DNA from 4 places in the Bacillus daqingensis genome. Region 1 is predicted to be linked to each of the others. Evidence: riboswitches for the same ligand, from Rfam matches in the RefSeq annotation. Region 1 holds a riboswitch; each other region holds the start of a gene.
The links. Region 1 has a riboswitch for S-adenosylmethionine ahead of ACFO4L_RS10705 (PLP-dependent aspartate aminotransferase family protein). Riboswitches for the same ligand answer to the same signal wherever they lie in the genome.

Region 1 (5,738 bases):
CGCTGCGCCATTCCCCCTGAAAGCTGCTTCGGATAGTGGCCTGTAAAATCCTCCAGACCGACGACCTTTAACAGCTCAAGTGCCTTTTGCTTCTGCTCCTCTTTCGGCCCTTCCAGGCCGAAGCAGACGTTATCCAGTACGGTCAGCCACGGCATCAGCCTTGGTTCCTGAAAAATAATACCGAGTTCTCCGGAGGGACCGTTTACTTCCTTTCCGCTGATGCGAATAGTGCCGTTGTAATCGGTGTCCAGTCCGGCTACTCCGCGGAGAATGGTACTTTTTCCGCATCCGGATGTACCAAGCAGCCCGATGATTTCACCCGGTTCTGCCTGAAACGAAATATCTTCTACAGCTGTAACGCCGTCAAACGAACGTCCAAACCGTTCAACTTGTATGCTCATGCGGGTATCCTCCTTACGTTTTCAGGCTGTCCTGCCAATGCAGGGCGCGTGTCTGGATTTTTTTGAGCGCATAGTCCGTCAGCTTGCCCATGATCGCAAATAAGACAATGCTCGCGAGAATCACGTTTGGTGCCAGCGTATTCTGTCCCAACACTAGCAGATAGCCGAGGCCCTGACTTGCACCGAGAAGCTCTGCTGCCACAACGAACATCCATCCGAGACCGAGACCGCTGCGCAGGCCGGTGATAAAGGACGGAAGCGAGGCAGGCAAAATGATGCGCCGCACGAGTTGAAACTGTGACAGGCTGTATGCTTTGCCGACTTCAATTAATTTGCGATCCACGGACTGAATGCCGCCGACGACATTCAGATAAACCGGGAAAAACACACCAAGTGCGATCAGCGTCACTTTGGAAGGCTCGCCGATACCGAGCCAGAGTATGAAGAGCGGGACCCAGGCGAGGGACGGGATCGCCCGGAATGCCTGTATCAGCGGATCAAACATTGTTTCTGCATTACGGGACATCGCTACAACAGAGCCAAGAATCACAGCTGCAAGCGTGCCCCAGAAAAAGCCCCAGAGCAGCCGGTACAATGTGATGCCGATGTGTCCCCAGAGCGAACCGTCTGCCGCCATGGCCCCGATCGTGCCGAGAACCTCAGTGGGCGCCGGCAGCAGGTGGCCTGCAACGAGCTCAAAACGGACGGTCCCTTCCCAGATAAGGAGCAGCAGCACTGGGAATAACAGGGCCAATCCGGTTGTTTTTAAAAACGACGGCAGCGCACGCTGCTCCTTCTTTATACGGCCCGGCACCTCTGCCAAGGCTCTGTCTGCGGTTGTATCATGCGTTACTGCCATCGTAGTTCCTCCTTGTTAATCGTTGATTACATTCTCAGCAAAGGACGGATCAATCAGCTCATCCAGCAGATCCGACACCTCCAGCTCATCGTCCAGATTACCTGATTTCTGCAGCACTTCTCCTGCTGCGGTTAGGCTGTCGATATGCTCCTGACCGGGCACCGGATTATCAAACGTGTTCCGCTCCAGCTGCAGTTCTGCTACTGCTGGATCGATGCCTGCCTCCTCCACCATAATTTCCACTGTTTCTTCCGGGTTTTCGAGCGTCCACTGTCTAGCTTCCTCGTATGCTTCGATGACCGTTTCCACAGCTTCCGGATGCGCTTCAGCAAAATCTTCCGTTACGTTCAGAAAGCCGTACGTATTAAAGTCTTTGTTACGGTGGAACAGATCAGCGTTTATTTCCAGCTCTTGTCTCGCCATGTGCGGATCGAGTCCAGCCCAGGCATCCACCTCTCCGTTTGCGAGCAGGTTCGCGCCATCGTTGTGCTGAACCGGCACGACTTCAATATCCTCTTCGGAAAGACCAGCTTCATCAAGTGCGCGAATCAGGAAAATATACGGATCTGTTCCGAGCGTCGCGGCGACCTGCTTACCGGCAAGGTCTTCCACCGAATCGATATCACTGTCTTCCGCCGTAACAAGCGCTGTCCATTCGGGCTGTGAGTAAATATACACATTTTTGATCGGAGCGTTATTGCCCTTAGCCATAAGGGCCGCCGCTCCGGCTGAAGAGCCGAAGTCTACGCTGCCGCCGGACAAAAATTCCAGCGCGTTGTTGCTGCCTTGACTCAGCACGTAGTCAATTTCCGTTCCTTCATCTGCGAACGCCTCTTCCAAAAATCCCTTTTCCTTTAATACGAGGCTTGTTGGGGAGTAGTACGCGTAGTCCACTGTAATCGTATCGGGTGAAGACCCGTCTGCCTCTGATTCTGAGGAGCAGCCAGCGGCGAAAAGAGCCGCTGCTGCAATGCTTCCAAGTTTCCAATAGTTGTTCATGACCTTCACTCCGTTTTCATGTAAATTGGCAGTTGGTACAGGCGCCTCTCCCTGCTTCTCGTGTCGTTACAGCTCGCACGCAAACGTAGAAATGGTTCCGCGCAGGCGCTGGGCTTCTTTATAGGTGCAGCGATTGTGGACGACTTCAAGACCTGCTTCTTTCGCAATCACGGCTGCTTTTTCGGAAATGACGCCTTCCTGCAGCCAAAAGATTTTCGGCTGAACCGATGCTGCTTCCTCGGCAATCTCAATCGCCGCTTCCGGACTTCGGAACACTTGCACGATGTCGATCGGACCTGGTACAGACGTGATGTCCGGATATGCTTTTTCGCCTAAAATCTCGGTTTCCCTCGGATTAACCGGGATGATGCGGTACCCGAGCCGCTGCATCTTTCGTGCCAGCCGGTAACTTGGCCGTGACTCTTTGCCGCTCAGTCCTACGACGGCGATCGTTTTCGGACGAACTGCTCCATTGTCATCCACCGTTGCACGGTCCAGCGCCCAGCGAATCACGCCTTCGTCATTAATGACCGTTTTTTCTTCTGACGTTCCTTCACCTGTAGCAATCTGTAAGGCGTGATCGAGATCTTTTTTCAAGTCCTCCGCATTTTCAATTCCGACAGATAAGCGGACCAGATCTTCAAAAACGCCTGTCTTTTCGAGCTCATCCCCTGTAAGCTGCTGGTGCGTCGTCGAAGCGGGATGGATGATCAGGCTTTTTGCGTCGCCGACGTTCGCAAGATGAGACCAGAGAGAAACCGAGTTTATCAGCTTGCTTCCCGCTTCCCTTCCGCCTTTGATGCCGAAATTCACAACCGCTCCGCCACCATAGTCGAGTACTTTCTTCGCATTTTCATGAGCGGGATGACTCTCAAGCCCCGGATAGGAAACCCAGTCGACTGCCGGGTGAACTTCCAGATAGCGGGCCAGTTCCAATGCGTTTTCGTTATGACGGACGATACGCAAATGTAGTGTCTCAAGTCCCTGCAGCAGCTGAAATGCGTTAAACGGGCTCAGGCAAGAACCAAAATCGCGGAGCAGCTGTACGCGCAGCTTCGTGCTGAAGGCGAGCGTGCCGAAATCTTTCGCGTATACGATGCCGTTGTAGCTTGGGTCCGGTTCATTGAAGACCGGAAATTTCTCCGACTGCCAGTTAAAGCGGCCCCCGTCCACGACGAGTCCGCCGATGGAGGTGCCGTGTCCGCCGATCCATTTCGTCGCAGAATGAACGACGATGTCAGCTCCCTGCTGAATCGGGCGCGCTGTATAAGGCGTCGCGAACGTATTGTCAATGATAAGCGGAATACCCGCTTCGTGTGCCACCTCGGAGACAGCCGCAATATCGAGCACGTGCAGGCTCGGGTTGCCGATCGTCTCCGCAAAAACCGCTTTCGTATTGTCCTGAATCGCATCGGCAAAATGCTGCGGCTCCTGCGGGTCAACAAATGTGACATCGATCCCGTACCGCGGAAGCGTAACAGAAAACAGGTTATACGTGCCGCCGTACAAATTCGTCGCCGCAACGATATGATCACCGGCACTTGCGAGATTTAGAATTGACAGCGAAATAGCAGCCATTCCGGAAGAGGTAGCAACAGCCGCCACACCTTCCTCTAGCAGCGCGATCCGCTTTTCGAGCACATCCGTAGTTGGATTGCCGATACGGCTGTAAATGTTGCCCGGCTCATCAAGGGAAAACAGGCTCTCTGCATGCTCTGTATCGTGAAACAAATACGATGTCGTCTGATAAATCGGTACCGCTCGGGACCCTGTCGTCGGGTCAGGGGACTGACCTCCGTGTAAAATAACCGTTTCCGGATTATATGTCGCAAATGATTTTTCACTCATGATGCATTCCTCCTGTTATTATAAGTAAATCAATTGGAAAACTTAGTTTTAAGCTTGCAAAGCTCTTTCTTCTGCCCTCCTGAAGCCATTAAAAATCTCCCTATCTGAAAAAGATAGAGAGATACAGGAAGTCAGTCTGTTCTCTCTCATCTTTCAGAGCTTTATGCTCTGTGGAATTGGCACCTTCCCGAATCTGTCAATCAGATCCGAATGGTTGCCGGGCTTCATCGGGCCAGTCCCTCCGCCTCTCTGGATAAGAGATATCGTTATTATGAAGTTAGGATTAATCTTGAGTTTTTCACTTTGATTAATCTGATAAATTGAATTAGTTTGAATCTTACCACGCTTCTGATACGCCGTCAACTGGTTTCAGAAAAAAGAAAAACTCCCGGCCTGACTGCTTAGCAGAAAGGACACGGGAGAGTTCGTTAAAATAAACGGACTTATCTCCCAAAGAGTCGCCTCTCTGCAGGAAGTAGCACCTTTCAGCATACGCTGATGGTTGCCGGGTTTCATCGGGCCAGTCCCTCCACCACTCTGGATAAGTAATCTGTTCAGTTGGTTGAACGTATCATATCACGGGACGTTCCCGTCTGTAAAGCAGAATCAGAATTTATCGAGTCCGGCATCTGTAACTGCCCCTTTGGCAGAAGAAGATACAAGCGCCGCATATTTAGCGAGCACGCCAGTTTTGTAACGCGGTTCAGGCGCCTTCCAATTCGCTTTTCGTGCTGCAAGCTCTGCTTCATCGACGTGCATGTTAATTTCCTGCGTGTCACTGTCGATGGTCACCTTGTCACCTGTTTGAAGCAGACCGATCGGACCTCCCATTGCCGCTTCCGGTGCAATATGACCAATAACGAATCCGTGTGAGCCGCCGGAAAAACGACCGTCTGTCATAAGCGCCACTTTCCCGTTCAGTCCGCGCCCGACGATCATCGCCGTGATGGACAGCATTTCCGGCATGCCCGGTCCGCCTTTCGGACCGACATTGCGGATCACGAGCACATCGTGTTCTACAATTTCACCCGCTTCAATCGCCTTCGTTGCTTCTGCCTCTGAATCATACACTTTCGCTGTTCCTTCAAAGCGGCTGATTTTCTGACCGGACATCTTCGCAACGGATCCTTCCGGCGCAAGGTTTCCTTTCAGCACGACGAGCGGTCCTGTCGGCTTGAATGGGTTGTCGAGCGGCCGGATAACGTCCTGGCCTTCTTTCAGGGCAGGCGCTTCAGCGAGATTTTCCGCCATCGTCTTTCCCGTTACAGTCAGGCAGTCCCCATGCAGCAGACCTGCTTCCAGCAGCTCTTTCATCACGGCTGGCACGCCGCCGACTTCATACAGGTCCTGCATAACGTAACGGCCGCTCGGCTTCAGATCTGCGATATGCGGAACCTGCTTGCGAATACGCTCAAAATCGTCGAAATCGAGCTCTACGCCAGCAGAGTGAGCCATAGCCGTCAGATGCAAAAATGCATTTGTGGAGCCGCCGAGCGCCATCACGACCGTAATTGCATTCTCGAATGCTTTTTTCGTCATGATATCCCGAGGATAAATGTCGTTTCGGAGCAGATCGACAACGAGTTCGCCAGCCTGGCGGCACTCCTCTTCTTTATAATCGTTGACTGCCG
Region 2 (5,738 bases), on a different contig from region 1:
ATACGTCATAAGGCTCTCAACTCCGCCGAGGCTCTCGGCGAATGAGATAACCGACAAGTTTTGCAGGATCGGATTGACCATCGCTTCATCCTCCACCCGGAAGGATAGCATCCCGCCCCTTCCTGGATAAATAACGTCTGTGACGAGGTCTTCCTTCTCCAGGAAGTCAGCGATAATCCGTGCGTTTTCGGTATGCTTATCCATCCGGAGCTGCAACGTTTTCATCCCGCGGATCACGAGCCACGAATCCAACGGAGAAAGTACAGCTCCGATGCTGTTATGATAATAGAACAACTCCTCTCCAACTTTTTCATCTGCTGCGACAATTAACCCGGCAATGACATCGTTGTGTCCGGATAAATACTTGGAGGCACTGTGAATAACGATGTCAGCCCCTTCATCTATAGGCCGCTGAATCACCGGCGTATAAAACGTATTGTCCACGATCAGAAGCAGACCGTGCCGCTTCGCAAGCGCTGCGTAGACAGCCAGATCGGCTTCCTGCATGAGCGGATTCGTTGGTGTTTCGATAAACAGCGCTTTCGTGCGCTCGTTGATTTTAGCCTCAAAGGAATCCGGCTGGTCAGGCTCTGCATAATGAAACGTGATACCCCATCTCGTCCAGCCGTTCTCAAAGAGACGGTACGTTCCGCCGTACAGATCGCTTGTCGCAATAATTTCATCACCCTGTTCGAATAAGGACAGGACTACTTGTACCGCGGCCATCCCCGATGCACAGGCCAGTCCTCTCACGCCACCTTCCAGCTCAGCAATGGACTGCTCCAGCACCGCGCGAGTCGGATTTCCTGTTCGTGAATAATCGAAGCCGGTGGACTGGCCGATTCCTTCATGCCGGTAGGCAGTGGAAAAATAAACGGGAGCATTAACGGCTCCAGTTGTCTGATCGCTGCGGTTCCCTGCTTGTACAAGCTTTGTTTCCAGTGAGTACTTCCGGTCTGTCATGGCTGCGCTCTTCCCTTCTCTGGTTATAGACTGACGAGTCTGGTAACGAGTCTGTAAATATAAAAAACTTCTTTACCGGCTGCGATAAAGAAGAAAGTGTCGTGATTTTTCTTCTTATCTTACAGTCCCAGTTTCGGAAACTGCAGGATTTAGCACCTTGCCAAAGGCTGGTTGCTGAGATATCAACGGGCCGGTCCCTCCATCTCTCTTGATAAGAAAGTTCGTCAGAATATTTAGTTTAACGTGATAATTCCTCATTCTAAGGGAAAATCGCAGCGATTGCAATGCTTAGTCTGCTGGAAGCGCTGTCTTTTACGTCAATGAATGATGACGACTAAATTTTTCGCGTCTAACTCACTTTGTACATTTTAGAGAAACGAATGTGCTCAGGCACGTCCTTGCTGCACTGCAACGATATTCATCCTTCTTTACGAGTTGTCATGATGCTAACACGTTCAGCTGTATATCCTATTTTACTAATTTCACGCCCTTGGTTGATTGAAGGAACCAAGCTGCATGAACTTCCCAGCTTTTTCGCAGGCCTGAAGAAAAAGAGAGCGTGACGAGTCGATCCTTCCGGACGGAAGTGCCGCAGGCGTACTTTCTTTATTCCGATATCAGTCATTTATAGAGTCTTTTCAATAAAGCAACGGTTCTCCTTAAAGAAATAATCTCTGTGTGACTGTTACTTATATGGAAGATAAAAACTTTTTTAAATGACACGTATTCCAAATAGTCACGATCGTCACAGCTTCTTTCGTGACATTGTTAGCAACATAAAAAAGTTTTCAGATTATTGGTTTACCTTTTGTACAAACGGGATATATAGTCTATACGTTGGTTGAACAATCTCTTTACATACATTGTATAGAAGTTATTCAACCAATACAAAAATGATCAAGGAGATGATGAGGTTGAGAAAGTTGAAGTGGCTTATGATTGTTTTCGTTGCTATGCTTATGTTTGGAAGCGCAGCAGCTCCTGTATTTGCGGACAGTCACGGGGATGACGGCGACAACGCGATGGTGAGGGTATTCCATGCTTCTCCTGATGCTCCGGAAGTAGACGTGTATGTGAACGGTGATGCAGCAGTTGAAGGAGCAGCATTCCAGGATATCACTGACTACCTTGAACTTCCTGCAGGCGATCACGACGTAGCGATTTTCCCAGCCGGTGAAGGCGGCGAAGGTGATCCTGTCATTGAAGAGACACTCACAGTCGAAGGCGGCATGTACTACACAGTAGCTGCTGTCGACACGCTTGAAAACCTCCGTCTTGAAGCTTTTGCTGACGATAACACGGTAACAGAAGGTATGACGAAAATACGTGTCGGCCACCTGTCTCCAGGTGCACCAGCTGTTGACGTCGGGCTTGTCGGTGGAGATTCCCTTTTCGAAGGTGCTGAATTCTTCGCAGTAACGGACTACCTCGAGCTTGACCCAGACACGTATGATCTGGAAATCCGTGCAGCTGGTACGGAAGATGCTGTTCTGGACCTTTCCGGTACAACGCTTGAAGCAGATATGGTGTACTCTGCATACGCAGTAGGCGCAGATGCTGATGAGCTGGATGTTGTTCTCGTCGCTGACGAAGCACACGCTGCTCCATCTGATATGCCGCAAACTGGTATGGGCGGAGCTTCCCAGTCTTCCAGCCTGATGCCGATTGCATTGACAATTGCAGCAGGGGCTCTCGCTGCAGCAGTATTCTTCCGCAGACGTTTTGCTCCACAAGCGTAACCTTTACTGGGTAAGTCTTCTTGTCTTCCTCGGAGCCTGTTCCGGTTCCGGGGAGGACAATTTCTCTTCTCCGGAAACTTCGTTGTCCCCTGAGAGCCCAATGGAGCCGGCTGTATCAGAAGAGGTTGAGGCTGAACCCGGTGACGCGGATGCCGAGTATGCGCCAGATTCAGAAACTGCATCAAGCAGCGAGTCGAACGAGCCTGAGGAACATGCAGTTTCCGAAGAAGAGAACGATCCCGAAGAAAATCAAGCTGAAGAAACAGTTGAAGACGTTCAGGAGGCAGAGCCGATTCAACCTGTTCTTGGTGGAACTTCTTCCGGAATGGAACCGGTTCGCATTGAAATTCCCGCAATCGATGTAGATGCGGTCGTGGACGGGTATGGATTGAACGAAGAGGGTCAAATGGCTGTTCCGGATGAGGGTGAAACAGTTGCCTGGTTTAACAGAGGTGCCAAACCAGGAGCGCAAGGTAATTCGGTTCTGGCAGGCCATGTTGATGACTATGAAGGTCCGGCCGTATTTTATGACCTGAAAGAGTTAGAGCCAGGTGACAGCATTCATTTGTATGACGAAGACGGTGAACAGATGACCTTTATTGTACAGTCAATGGAGAGTTATCCGTATGACGATGCACCAGTTGACCAGGTTTTTGGCGGCACGGCGTCGCGCAATTTAAACTTAATTACGTGCACCGGAGAATTTGACCGCAATGTTGGCACCCACCGTGAACGACTTGTCGTGTATACAGAGCTTGAGCAATAAATATTTTCTGCCGTTCGTATCGACGAACGGCAGAACGCCTTCTTATCCCAAGTTTCAGCTCACAGGCATTCTGATTTTACGCCTGTGACTGCAGAATAAAGCGAGCCGATGATGATCGGCTCGCTTTTCAGAGTGTTGATAACATCATTTTAGGTGAATCACGTTGCATCTGCCTGTATCTGCGGACACTCGCTTTCCAGAGGGAACGGGCTCGGCTTTCCCTTCTTCCCTTCGCCGGATCTTCGCCTCGTTCTGATCCGAGCTCCTTCGATGCCGGCAGCTGCAGTGCGTTTCACGTGCCTGGTTCGGACTGCACGATCGGCTTCCATACAGGATAGAACCTTCCCGATGAGACGTTTCGATGTTGAACAGGGGTGTCCGTACTTCCTACAATTCCGTATAAAAGGTAAAAAAGCAGTCGCGTTTACCTGTCGTGACATTATTCTCCACGAATCAGAGCCATTTTCCCGGTGTGTCCGGCGGAGGCGCAACAAGCAGTCTGAAGATTTCGTACCGTTCAGATCTGTGAACGGCATCCACGCACGAGTGGAGCCGGACTGGCTTTTGAAGGCTTCTTGTGAGAAGCCTGAGTCCGAGTGAAGCCGCGCCATCCTCCCGTGCCTTTCTTCCCTTCATAACAGGGATCAAACAGCTGAAGGCCAGCCCGCGGCGGGCTAAGTAAGCAGAGGGGAAATACAATCAAGCGAATAAACATGTAAGTGGAAAGACTTTTTCGTTGATGTTAACTGCTCGACGCCTTAAAGAATTGACGAGGCGCGGGAAGTGCACGTCGCCGGGAAGGCACTGGCCCTACTCTGTTTTCTTCGTTTTATTCCGATTCGTTTCTTTTTCGATCCGGCCGCCAGCGGCTTAAAATAAGCAGAGCTAGGACGGCACCCGCTGCACTGCTTACAAAGAATGCTGGTACAAAAGCAAAGATAGCTGCTGAATCTCCTAAAAAGAAAATGACGATTGGTACAGCCAACAGCGCTCCGACAATGGATGTTCCGATTACTTCTCCAGCAGCTGCCGCCCACGTTTTACGTGACCATCGGTATGCCAATCCTGCCAGCAGCGCTCCTGCCATCCCTCCGGGAAAGGCCAGAATCGTTCCCAGTCCGAGCAGGTTTCGAAGCAGCCCGATTAAAAATGCAATCAGCACCGCAGGCCCGGGCCCTAATAGGACGGCAGCAATGATGTTTACCGCGTGCTGGACAGGATACGCTCGGGCAACACCAGCTGGAAACCAGATAAATGCTGCACCGACAATTCCAATAGCTGTAAGCATTGCTGTTAAGGTGATCAGTCTTGTATTTTGCATGAAGTTCCCCCTCCCCTCCAAAAGTATAGCAGGTATCCTTTTTCGGCAAACGTATTTAGCATCTTTTCTTCCCGCAGACAGCAAAGAGTGCTGCCCCTGTAGTAGAGACAGCACCTGAGTGGTCGATGCTTTCCGTTTCTTTATTTATTAAGCGATAAACCGCTCGCATACGTCAGCACATTTTTTACACATGTCTGCGCAGTGCTGGCAGTGATCGTGATCATGCTGGCCGCATTCATCAGCACAAGCCTTGCAAACGACCACACATGTTTTTAAATATTCATCAAGAAACGGAGAATCTCTGGAAACAGCCTGTTCGGTAAAGGAGCAGACATCCGCACATTCACGGTCGATTCGGATGCACGCTTCCATCATCTTAACGTCGTCTTCCTTTAAGCATTCATCAAAACATCTGTTGCAGGCTTCCATACAGTCATGCAATGCTTTCATCAGTTCATCTTTTTGAATCTCATTCATGAAGCATTCCTCCTCTTAATGGTTTCATTACTGCTTCTATTTCCTTTCCCTTCTTTTTCCTAAACACGATTATTTTAAAAGGGATCTGGGAAAAGAGCTGTACACTACATTCTGAAGGAGTGACCTCCATGCCATGGAATATGCAGGATTACCCAAGCTCTCTGAAAAATTTAGATACTGCCGTGCGCAAAAAAGCAATTGATATCGCGAATACGATGCTCGAAGAAGGCTATAAGGAAGGGGAAGCAATCCCGATTGCGACCGAACAAGCTAAGGAATGGCAGAAAAATGCATCTGACAAGGAAATCGAGCAGCTTAAGCAAGCATCCCAAAAGGAAATCGAGTCCGCAGACGGTGATGATTCCGCGCGCCCTGAGTTAACGGATAAGGATGTTTACGTAAAACCCCACGAAAATGGCTGGGCGGTTCAATCAAAAAGTGCGAAACAGCCTTCAGACACCTTTTCGGAAAA
Region 3 (5,738 bases), on a different contig from region 1:
ATGCCACCACAGGCAACGGCCACGATACGGTCTTTCTCGCCAGACTCGCGCCGAAGGGTACCGTCTACAGCTTCGATGTTCAGAAACAGGCGCTCGACAGCTGCCGTAATAAGCTGGAGCTGGAACAGCTTCAGGCAGAATTGATTCACGATGGTCATGAACATGCGGCTCGCTATGTAAGGGAAGAAGGCATACATGCCGTGATGTTTAACCTGGGCTACCTTCCCGGAGGCCCTAAGGACGTTACCACTACCGCAGAGACAACGATTACGGCTGTTTCATTCTTCTTAGAAAAGCTGCTTCCGGGAGGCAGGATCATTCTGGTTATCTATCACGGCCATCAGGAAGGCAAAGCAGAAAAGGGAGAGCTGCTTCCATTTCTGCAGTCTCTCCCTCAGCATGCTTATCAAGTGTTGCAATACGGATTTATCAATCAGGCAAACGATCCGCCATTCATTTGCGCGATCGAGAAGCGGCGCCAGCGGAAAGGCTGAGCGTCGTTTTAATAAAGCCAGCCATATGTGCAAAGACGTCCTCCCGCTCCGGCTCATTCATGACTTCATGATACAGAGAAGGCCACTCCCGCCAATGCTTTTCCGATACATCGAGATTGTCAAACCAGCGCTTTACTGCCAGCCTGTCGACGATCCGGTCTGCTCCGCCTTGAGCGGTGTAAACGGGAATCTGCGGCATGACGCCTGTCGTCCGGTGCGCCTCTTCCATCGCCTTCAGCAGTTCCCGATACCATCGGGCGCTGACTTTTTTGACGAGCAGTTCATCTCCCTCATCTCTCGCCCGCATTCCTTCTTCGCGCGTGCCGGATCCCGGTTCCAATCCGTTTGGGAACATTGTTTTCGGCGCTGTACGATTCAACAAAGCCGCCGCTCCTTTCTTCCATACCGATGGATGCTGCACGAGTCCGAAGCACGGCGACGATAACAGCAGCATGTCCGGACGCGGTACTGACTGTTTACGCACAACAGTTGACGCAATCAGCCCGCCCATACTGTGTCCGAATAAAAGCAGCGGTCCTTCGCGCCTTTTTGCCTCTTTTATCCATGCTGTCACGGTATCCACATATTCCTGAAAGCTGTCAATATGGCCGCGAGGACCGGGTGTCGTGCCCTGTCCGGGAAGATCCCCCATGATCACATCGAATCCAATATCATTAAAGCGACGGATCAGCCAATCATAGCGACGGTGATATTCCCCCGCTCCGTGTACAATCACTACCGTTCCTTCCGCATTCTGATCCGTTTCCCATGTCCACATTCCTGCTGTCACTCCTTGATACGGTCGCTGCCGCAGTTGGTATTTTCTTCATCTTCGCTTTTTCTGACTTCTGCGTCAACAAAGAAGCTGTGCATCCCGGCTGTAAGTAAGGTACGATAAAGAAAATGATGGAAGGAGAGGAAGCCGTGATACATTATCCTTATGAAGGAAAAACACCAGACGTTCATGCCGGCGCCTATATTGCCGAAAACGCAGTCATTACTGGCGATGTGAAGATTCATGATGGTGCAAGCATTTGGTATCATACAGTGATCAGGGGCGATGTCGCTCCGACGATCATCGAACGAAACGTCAATATCCAGGATCAAAGCCTGCTTCATCAAAGTCCAGGGCTGCCGCTGCATATTCATGAAGGCGTCACCGTCGGCCACCAATGTATGCTGCACTCTTGCATAATTGAAAAAAACGCTCTGATTGGGATGGGAAGCACCGTTCTCGATGGAGCAGTCATCCGCGAAGGGGCTTTTATCGGCGCCGGCAGTCTCGTAACTCCAGGCACTGAAATTCCCCCTGGTAAGCTTGCACTTGGAAGACCTGCACGTGTCGTCCGTGATTTGACAGAAGAGGATCAGGCAGAAATGAAGCGGATTAGGGAAAGTTATGTGGAAAAAGGACGCACGTACAAAGCGATGCAGGAAAGCCGCTACCATCATTTCCCGGGAAATAGTCAGAGAGGAGATTGAACGATGCCATATGTAAACATTAAGGTAACGAAGGAACACGGCGGGTTAACGAAGGAACAAAAAGCAGATTTAATCGAGGGGGTAACCGGACTTCTAGAAGAGAAGCTGCAGAAAAACCCTGCTTCGACAGTGGTGATCATCGAGGAGATCGACATGGACAACTATGGACTCGGTGCCGAACAAATTTCAGAAAAACGAAAGCGGCAGTCGTAAAGCCGTTTCCGCACGCAAAAAAGCTGCCGGTTTCCTGATTGATTAGGCCGGCAGCTCTCTATTTGATTTCCATGACTGGCTCTCTCCTTCAGGCGGTGGTGGTTTTCTCGGTCATCAGCCGTTTCAAGCCCTTCACTTCCAAGTGCTGAAACGCTGTGTTTCCGGATAGATGAAGTTTAATCGTATCGCGTTTTGGCTGTAAATCCTGATGAATATAAATGGTGCATCCTTCTACCTCATATTTAGCATAATGATCTTCCTTTGACGGCTCCTGAGGAATACAGTGAAAATCAACGAAAATTCGCTTGTTTTTGAACTCTCCCGGAAACGGAAAAACTTCTACCGTGCACGTCCCTCCCTGCTTTTGCAGCCATTCTCTTGTCCGCTTGTCAGCTTCAATCCTCATGATTGATTCCTCCTAATTACATCTAAGAAAACCCGCAGGCTCCAAGCGGTTGTAAGCCTGCAAAGTATCTTGTAACCCTCGCATTTCCTTTTTTATGGTACGTTAAAACGGGCAGTTTATGTGAAAATCTATGATTGTTTTACTTTTTGCGTCTTCACAATAAGCAAGCGAAATTGTTGCGGTTTAATTCATACACCATTAGAAAAAAGCTGCACCGACGTCATATCGGTGCAGCGTTGATTCCTTTATTCTGCGGCTCATTATTTTCCGATGAGCTGCATCGCTTCTGCTTCCAGCGTTTCTGCTTTATCCGTCTTTTCCCACGGCAGTTCAATGTCTGTACGTCCAAAGTGGCCATAGGCAGCAGTTTGCTTGTAAATTGGACGGCGCAGATCCAGCATTTTAATAATGCCTGCCGGACGGAGGTCAAAGTTGTTCCGCACGACCTGGACAAGCACGTCTTCGGATACTTTTCCGGAATCAAACGTATCGATAGCGATGGAAACCGGCTGCGCTACGCCGATCGCATAGGCCAGCTGCACTTCACACTTATCGGCAAGTCCGGAAGCGACGATGTTTTTCGCCACATAGCGTGCTGCATACGCTGCTGAACGGTCAACCTTCGTTGCGTCTTTTCCAGAAAACGCACCGCCTCCGTGTCTCGCATAGCCGCCGTACGTATCAACGATGATTTTACGTCCGGTCAAGCCTGCATCTCCCTGAGGGCCGCCAATGACGAAACGCCCTGTCGGATTGATGAAGTATTTTGTTTCCTCATCAAGCAGTTCAGCTGAAACCACCGGTTTGATGACGTGCTCTGTCAAATCCTGTTTAATCTGCTCCAGCGTAATTTCAGGGTGGTGCTGTGCGGAGATGACGATCGTATCTACCCGTAAAGGCTGCTGATTCTCATCGTATTCCACGGTAACCTGTACTTTCCCGTCCGGTCGCAGATAATCGACAATCTGTTCCTTCCGCACCTCTGTCAGACGGCGGGCAAGCTTATGGGAAAGGGAGATCGGCAGCGGCATCAGCTCCGGCGTCTGATTATCTGCATAGCCGAACATCAGCCCTTGGTCCCCTGCACCAATCGATTCAATTTCTTCATCTGTCATTTGACCTTCACGTGCTTCCAGTGCCTGGTCAACTCCGGCTGCAATATCAGCTGACTGTTCGTCAATGGACGTCAATACCGCACATGTTTCATAATCAAAGCCGTATTTTGCGCGTACATAGCCGATATCCTTCAGTGTTTCCCGCACAACTCGCGGAATGTCCACATAGGTAGACGTTGTAATTTCACCTGCAACGAGTACTAAACCGGTATTAACAGAAGTTTCACAGGCAACCCGAGCGTTCGGGTCGTGCGTCATAATTTCATCCAGAATAGAGTCTGAGATTTGATCACAGATTTTATCCGGGTGACCTTCCGTTACTGATTCTGATGTAAACAAACGTGTTTTTCCTGCCATGGTAGGAATCCTCCTCGAACAATATTACGGCACTCATTTTCCCAGCCATCAATCCCACAGATGAGGGCTGTCCGGTTACATAAACAAAAAACCTTCTCCGTTGAGGAGAAGGCTGTCTCGTTTCCTTTCACCTCTTATCGGTCAGAACACGATTCATGTGTTCTGCAGGTTGGCACCGTTCACCTTTTTTACTCAAGTGATGGTTGCCGGGCTTCGCAGGGCCTGTCCCTCCGCCAGCTCGGGATAAGAGTATCCGCTTTTGAGAATGATACCCAACATCGGTCCCAATGTCAACTGCCGGCTATCAGGAGTCACCATTATGTTCGAAGCTGTCCACTTCAGCTGTAAAGGTATGTACGTACACGTAAACAAATTTGATTGTAAAAATCTCTCCAAATCCATTGATTTCCTTAATTAGTATGTTATAAATAAAATATATGACATACTAATAGATAAGGGGGCGGATGATTGATGAGCATGATTTACGATGATCTCCGGCTTGCTTCCGTTTTGAAGCAAAAAAATGTACGAAAACAGCTTAGTGCATCGGCGCTGGTGGAAACTGCCATTAGAAAAGAAGAGGGGATGCTCTCAAGCTCGGGTGCATTTCGAGCCTTAACAGGTGAATTTACGGGACGGTCTCCTAAAGATCGGTTTATTGTAAAGGAAGCAGCGTCAACAGATGTGGACTGGAACGATATTAATCGTCCGGTAACGCCGGAGATTTTTGAAAAGCTGGAGCAGAAGGTGCTTGCTTATTTAGCCGAGCTGCCGGAGCTTTATGTCCGTGAAGCTGCTGCAGGTGCTGATGAGAATGCCAGACTCCCGATTACGGTCGTCAATGAGCTTGCCTGGCATCAGTTGTTTGCCATGCAGCTGTTCCTTCGTCCGGAAGAAATAGAGGGCGAAGCTTCCATGGAGCCATTCACTATCCTATCCGCCCCAGGGTTTCAGGCCGACCCCCATGCAGACGGCACGGAGTCAGAAGTATTCGTCATGATTTCATTCAGCCGCAGAAAGATTTTGATAGGCGGAACCGCGTACGCAGGGGAGATGAAAAAGTCGATCTTTTCTGTTATGAATTATTTGCTGCCGGAACTGAACGTGCTGCCGATGCACTGCTCGGCCAACGCCGATCATGAGGACCGTACCGCCTTGTTTTTCGGGCTTTCCGGTACTGGAAAAACGACTCTCTCTGCCGCCCCGGACCGGCTTCTGATCGGAGATGATGAACACGGTTGGTCAGACTCTGGTATTTTCAATATTGAGGGCGGGTGCTATGCAAAGTGTATCGGACTGGAACGTGAGAAAGAGCCTGAGATTTATCACGCCGTTACGTTCGGATCGGTGCTGGAAAACGTTGTTCTGCAGGAGGATCGTTCTCCGGATTTCCACGACGGCTCCCTGACGGAAAACACGCGGGCAGCCTATCCGCTGACAGCTGTTCCGTCTGCTAAGCTACCAAGCACCGGCGGTCATCCTGATGTGATTTTGTTTCTTACAGCCGACGCAACCGGTGTTCTGCCTCCAATCAGCCGTCTGACACCTCAGCAGGCGATGTATCATTTCTTGTCCGGCTACACAAGCAAGCTGGCAGGCACTGAAAGAGGCGTCACCGTACCGCAGCCTGTTTTCTCGCCATGCTTCGGTGCCCCATTCCTGCCCCGCGAG
Region 4 (5,738 bases), on a different contig from region 1:
ATCTTTTCCCGGATTAACAGGTCCCGCATACGGGAGCCCGTCCAGTGTAAATACATCCTGGGAGGCCCAGCGGTAAGGCACTGCAGCGGTATCAAAGTGATCGAGGCCGAACTGATGCAGTTTTTTATAGTTTTCAAGCGTATTCACCTTCTGTCCGCTCGTATGTCCTTCTCCGCCGATAAGAAGAAGCTCTCTTCCATCCGTATCAAACGCACGGCGAATCGACCGCTTCGGGCTTTCCACATTCAAATACATCCCTTCCGGCGCTTTTGTGTTCAGACGGAAAGCAACGGAATAGGATCGTTCCACGTGCAGCCTCGCGACGAACAATGCCTGCAGGTCTTTGAATGGATAGTGAGTCGCCATCACCACATGGTCCGCCATCACGACGGAGCCGTTTTCCATGAGCACCTGCGGCCGCTTCCCGCGCTTAATATCGACTGCCCGCGACTGCTCGAATACAGGCATGTTTTCGACCTCCAGATAGCGAAGCAGCTTGGCGAGAAAGCAGACCGGGTGAAACTGGGCCTGGTCATACATTGCCAGCATGCGACGCTTCGTGCCGTCAAAGGCTTCTTTTTCCACCATGCCGCCATCAAGCTCCAGCTTTAAATACGCTTCCGCCTCCCGTTCCAGCTGCGTCATTCCCGCTTCCGTATCGGCATATAAATATGCGTTCTGCCGCTCAAAATTGCAGTCAATATTCAGCTTGCGGGTCATCCGCTCGATCCAGCTGATCGCATCCTCGTTGGCATCGTAGTATAGCCGGGCATTATCGACACCGACCTGATCAATCAAATCTGCATATTTCAGTCCGTGCTGGGACGTTATCTTTGCTGTCGTCCAGCCGGTCGTGCCAGCACCCATCCGGTCGGCCTCCACGAGCACAACCTGAAAGCCCCGTCTCGCAAGCATAAAGGCAGTCGAAACGCCTGCAATACCTCCGCCAATGACGCAGACCTCGGTATCGAGATCCTCCTCCAGTGCCGGAAATGTCTGTGTAGGCCGCTCCCGCCATAGTGATACGGGCTGTTCGGGCAGCTTGTTCATCCGGATCCCCCCTTAAAAAGTCGCTTTGCTTTCGATATTCCCACTGCCATTATTTATGAAACGAAATTATTTGAAAATTCGACGATTTATGATATATTGTAATCGCTTACATTTTTTTCGCTTCATCAAATACAGAGAAGAATGGGAGAGTGTGCACATGATCTACGCAAAGCCGAATACGGAAGGCAGTCTGGTTCAATTTAAAAAGCGGTACGATAACTATATTGGAGGACAGTACGTGCCGCCGAAAAACGGTGAGTACTTTGAGAACACGACGTCGGTAACCGGTGAAGTCTTTACCGAGCTTGCCCGCTCTTCGAAGGAAGATGTAGAGGCCGCCATTGAAGCGGGCCACGAAGCAAAAGCCTCCTGGGGCGCAACATCGCCGACCGAACGAGCAAATATTCTGCTGAAAATTGCAGATCGCATGGAAGCGAACCTGGAAATGCTGGCTGTTGCTGAAACGTGGGAAAACGGAAAAGCCGTCCGCGAGACGCTTGCTGCCGATATCCCGCTTGCTATTGACCATTTCCGTTATTTTGCGTCTGCTATCCGCGCTCAGGAAGGCGGCATCAGTCAGCTCGATGATGATACCATTGCCTATCATTTTCACGAGCCTGTCGGCGTCGTCGGTCAGATTATTCCGTGGAACTTCCCGATTTTAATGGCAACATGGAAGCTTGCTCCAGCTCTTGCTGCAGGTAACTGTGTTGTCCTGAAACCTGCTGAGCAGACGCCGTCCAGCATCTTTGTGCTGCTCGAGCTGATTGAAGATCTGCTTCCGCCAGGGGTGTTGAACATCGTCAGCGGTTTCGGTGTGGAAGCCGGAAAGCCGCTCGCGTCCAGCTCCCGAATTGATAAAGTAGCCTTTACCGGGGAAACGACGACCGGCCGCCTGATTATGCAGTATGCATCAGAAAATATTATTCCCGTTACGCTGGAGCTCGGCGGCAAGTCGCCGAACCTTTTCTTCGCTGATGTGATGCAGCAGGAGGACGGATACCTTGAAAAAGCACTTGAAGGCTTTGCAATGTTCGCGCTGAATCAGGGCGAAGTATGTACCTGTCCGTCCCGCGCCCTGATCGAAGAGTCCATCTACGACAGCTTTATGGAAAAAGCTGTAGACCGGGTCAAGCGCATCAAGACCGGCAACCCGCTTGATACGGATACGATGATGGGTGCTCAGGCATCGAAGGAGCAGCTCGATAAAATCCTGTCTTACCTCGATATCGGCAAACAGGAAGGTGCCAAGGTACTTGCCGGCGGCGAACAGGCGCACCTGGACGGCGACCTTTCCGGCGGATACTACGTGCAGCCGACTATTTTTGAAGGGCACAACAAAATGCGTATTTTCCAGGAGGAAATTTTCGGCCCGGTGCTTTCCGTCACCTCGTTTAAAGATCAGGCGGATGCGCTGTCGATCGCAAACGATACGCTTTACGGCCTCGGCGCCGGCGTATGGTCCCGCAATATTAACACGGCCTACCGCTTCGGACGCGCGATTCAGTCCGGACGCGTGTGGACCAACTGCTACCACGACTATCCGGCTCACGCAGCATTCGGCGGATATAAGAAGTCGGGTATCGGACGCGAAAACCACCTGATGATGCTGAGCCATTACCAGCAGACGAAAAACATGCTGGTCAGCTACAGTGAAGAACCAAAAGGCTTTTTCTAAGCCAAAAAAAGAAAGGGTGTTCTGTGATGACAGAACGAGTAACCGCAACCGAGGAGACGCTGGAACTGATTGAGAAGCTGAAAAAGCGCCACGGTCCGCTCATGTTTCACCAGTCAGGCGGATGCTGCGACGGCAGCTCCCCGATGTGCTACCCCGACGGTGACCTGCGAATTGGTGAAAGCGACGTGTACCTCGGCGAGATCGGCGGCTCTCCGTTCTATATGTCACGAGATCAATATGAATATTGGAAGCACACGCAACTGATTATCGACGTCGTCGATGGACGCGGGGGCATGTTTTCGCTGGAAGGCCCGGAAGGAAAGCGTTTCTTCACCCGCTCCCGCGTCTTCAGTGAGGAAGAACGAAAAGAGCTGCAGCTTTAGCATTTCTGGACATTTTCAAGCAAACCGTTTATACTTCCGTTAACAGTATACATTTATCCTGAGTGGACGAGAGATCTGGCTCTACGACTCCACGGCAACCTGCCTCGCAAGGTGCCAACGCCAGCAGAGCAATGCTCTGAGCGATGAATGAACGGATGAACCCCTTCTCTCATCGTGACAGAAGGGGTTTTTTGTGCATTTGCACGGACAGGGAATGTATGCTGAATCTATCAGCAGAGGAATGATGTATGATGAGTTACGCTTCCGCTCTATTTTGTCACCACGCCGATCCGGGAACCTATTTTCAGTCAACGGCGGCCAGAATGAAACAAAAAGCTGCCGGCTGTCAGTTTATCTTTGATGCCGGCACCTCCTTTTTCCACGATCGCTTTTACGTATACGCTTCCTCGATTCGCGGAACAGAATATCGCATCACGCTCTCCCGGGAGCAGTCCGAAACACTGCAGAAAAAAGGGCCCGGTTCCCTTGAACACTTTTTATGGAGTGAGCTGGAAAAGCAGGGGTTTCCCGCTGCCAAGGTGCAGTAAATCGCAACGAACTTCCTGCTGCTCAACGTATTGAATAACTGAAATACGCAGGCGGAGTCCATTCAGCTATCCAAGAACGCTCGTGAAAAAGCTGTATCTGTATCTCCAATAATCGCGAAAAAGACGTCCAGCATGATCGCTGGACGTCTTGTTGTTTCCTATGCTCCTGTTTCCTGACGCAAGTGGTGCACAAACCGGCGAACAAGCTGATCTCGTGTCCGTTTTGCAGAGAACTTCAGCTTAAGCTTGCCTGTGAGGCTGACCGGCTTTTTTTCACCTTCGTAAATCAGCTGTGTTTCGTTTTCGTTTAATTTGATCAGCGTAAAGCGCAGCGTCATGGCGAAATGTCCATCCGCTTCAAACGAAATCTGCTTCACTTTTTGGGACGGTTCATCGCGGTAATCCGTTGTTTCTACCACGTACGTTATTTCCCGTCCGCCCTCCGAGCACGTCTGCCGATGCTTCGCTCCAATAGTATCGCTGCTTCCTTCAATCAGTTCACTGTGAACAACGTGCGGCAGCAGGGTGCCGATGGAACGGTCCTGAAATCTGTGCCACACAACTTCAATATGTGTCGGAACGAGAGATTCTTCCTCCCACTTCATCTTGTTGCCCCCTCCTGCCCATTCGTTTCCTATGTTCCTATTATCGGGGCAGAAACACCGGCAAATCAAGCGATTCGGCTGTGGGAGATTATGAGAAATTGACGGAACTGTGGGAGGCCAGACTGATCCTTGTGAACCTGCACAGCTCGTACGTTTCTCGAACAGCGAACGAAGCCGGCATTTTCAGGTGCTGCATGATAAATGGTTCTACGCTGCTTCCAGCTCGCCTGACAACAAAAAAAACAGCAGGCCGCCCGGGTGCTGCGGACGTCCTGCCGTTTTTGTTATGAAGATACTTTAAGGGGGAAGATCTTCATGAAAAAGGGGGAGATAATTTGGTGCTCTCTCTTACAATTTCCACTTTAACATCTTTGTGTTAAAAACGTGTTTCAGAAGCGTAAAGGATTATGAAAGGATTGTAAAAAATTGTTCAGCTATAGTGGGGCGAGCTGTTTTTCTGCCAGACCTCCATCAGCTTATGCAGCATTTTCGGGGTATGCACAAATGCATTCTGCCGGTGCAGCCGCTCTGTCCGCTGATGCGGATCTTTTCCGAACGGGCCGACGTTCAAGACCGGTGCCTTCAGCTGCTGCATCGCTTCAAATGGAATCGTGTAACCCGTCCCCCAGACCGGTGTATTGTTGCGGTAAGCATCAAGCTCAGAGTCAGGCTTTTGATAGTTGACATAGCTGAGGTCGCAAATCCCGTTAAAGTAGTGGACGTGCTCGACGCTGAAGCCTTCTTCGCCTGCCGTCTGCTTTAAACTCTCCACGGCCTCCTGAATACGGCTCTCATCTGAAGAGTTGACTGCCGGATAGTACGGCGGTGCGAAAAACAGCACGGCGGCCGGGGCCAGCTCCGGACAAAGCAGCATCCACTCTCCGGCAAGACGGATCGCCTGCTCCCGGTCATCCCAGTCCTCTTCCTGCAGAATCGTGCGGGTCCCCTCCTCAATCAGATCTTCATCAAATTTATTTTTTACATAGGCGTAAAGCTCTTCGTAGCGGATGACACGAACGCCTGCGACGCCTTCTACCTGCTCACGTTCGCATAACCGCCGATAGTCGGCGCTGCACTGGTCCATCGCGCCGGTAACGACTTCTTCAAAGGTGTCCATCACCGCTCCTGCATCACGCTTCATCGTAAAGACGTTATAGAGGGCAGCGGCCCGGTACGGGGTCTGGGTCGAATATTCCAGCTTCAAATCCCGCAGCTGCAGCGAAACCGGAAGCGGCGTGCTTTCGCCGAGATCTTCTTCTCGAAACGCAGGATTCCATTCCATTTCTTTTGATACGTAAGAGGACATATAGGTTGCCGTAATGCCGCTGAGCGGTTCCCCTACGTGCGTTTCCTTTCCGTAGAACAGAACTGCCGGCATAATTTTGCCCATCGTGCCTGTATAAATATAGTGGGTCTCATCACCCGGCCGCTGCGTGAAGGAGGGTTCACTGTTCAGGAAAAGCGTATAATCCAG

Region 2: it holds a riboswitch for S-adenosylmethionine, as region 1 does, so the genes downstream of both, ACFO4L_RS05960 (methionine biosynthesis PLP-dependent protein) here and ACFO4L_RS10705 (PLP-dependent aspartate aminotransferase family protein) in region 1, are expected to answer to the same signal.
Region 3: it holds a riboswitch for S-adenosylmethionine, as region 1 does, so the genes downstream of both, metK (methionine adenosyltransferase) here and ACFO4L_RS10705 (PLP-dependent aspartate aminotransferase family protein) in region 1, are expected to answer to the same signal.
Region 4: it holds a riboswitch for S-adenosylmethionine, as region 1 does, so the genes downstream of both, ACFO4L_RS07140 (hypothetical protein) here and ACFO4L_RS10705 (PLP-dependent aspartate aminotransferase family protein) in region 1, are expected to answer to the same signal.

Annotation. Positions count from the first base shown of each region.
Region 1 is NZ_JBHSGK010000011.1:225,178-230,915, reverse strand. It holds gene ACFO4L_RS10720 (ABC transporter ATP-binding protein) at 1-401, opposite strand, end outside; gene ACFO4L_RS10715 (ABC transporter permease) at 415-1,260, opposite strand; gene ACFO4L_RS10710 (aliphatic sulfonate ABC transporter substrate-binding protein) at 1,276-2,259, opposite strand; gene ACFO4L_RS10705 (PLP-dependent aspartate aminotransferase family protein) at 2,326-4,107, opposite strand; SAM riboswitch class I at 4,251-4,367, opposite strand; SAM riboswitch class I at 4,548-4,655, opposite strand; gene ilvD (dihydroxy-acid dehydratase) at 4,714-5,738, opposite strand, start outside.
Region 2 is NZ_JBHSGK010000004.1:223,576-229,313, reverse strand. It holds gene ACFO4L_RS05960 (methionine biosynthesis PLP-dependent protein) at 1-963, opposite strand, end outside; SAM riboswitch class I at 1,075-1,181, opposite strand; gene ACFO4L_RS05955 (DUF4397 domain-containing protein) at 1,878-2,702, shown strand; gene ACFO4L_RS05950 (class F sortase) at 2,803-3,468, shown strand; gene thiW (energy coupling factor transporter S component ThiW) at 4,298-4,789, opposite strand; gene ACFO4L_RS05940 (four-helix bundle copper-binding protein) at 4,937-5,266, opposite strand; gene ACFO4L_RS05935 (DUF2188 domain-containing protein) at 5,395-5,738, shown strand, end outside.
Region 3 is NZ_JBHSGK010000013.1:477,885-483,622, forward strand. It holds gene mnmM (tRNA 5-(aminomethyl)-2-thiouridylate-methyltransferase MnmM) at 1-494, shown strand, start outside; gene ACFO4L_RS13580 (alpha/beta hydrolase) at 454-1,272, opposite strand; gene ACFO4L_RS13585 (gamma carbonic anhydrase) at 1,419-1,976, shown strand; gene ACFO4L_RS13590 (tautomerase family protein) at 1,980-2,189, shown strand; gene ACFO4L_RS13595 (CC/Se motif family (seleno)protein) at 2,278-2,595, opposite strand; gene metK (methionine adenosyltransferase) at 2,856-4,067, opposite strand; SAM riboswitch class I at 4,199-4,317, opposite strand; gene pckA (phosphoenolpyruvate carboxykinase (ATP)) at 4,539-5,738, shown strand, end outside.
Region 4 is NZ_JBHSGK010000005.1:158,221-163,958, reverse strand. It holds gene ACFO4L_RS07155 (FAD-dependent oxidoreductase) at 1-1,050, opposite strand, end outside; gene adh (aldehyde dehydrogenase) at 1,208-2,728, shown strand; gene ACFO4L_RS07145 (DUF779 domain-containing protein) at 2,755-3,111, shown strand; SAM riboswitch class I at 3,162-3,261, shown strand; gene ACFO4L_RS07140 (hypothetical protein) at 3,360-3,659, shown strand; gene ACFO4L_RS07135 (SRPBCC family protein) at 3,818-4,264, opposite strand; gene ACFO4L_RS07130 (M20/M25/M40 family metallo-hydrolase) at 4,695-5,738, opposite strand, start outside.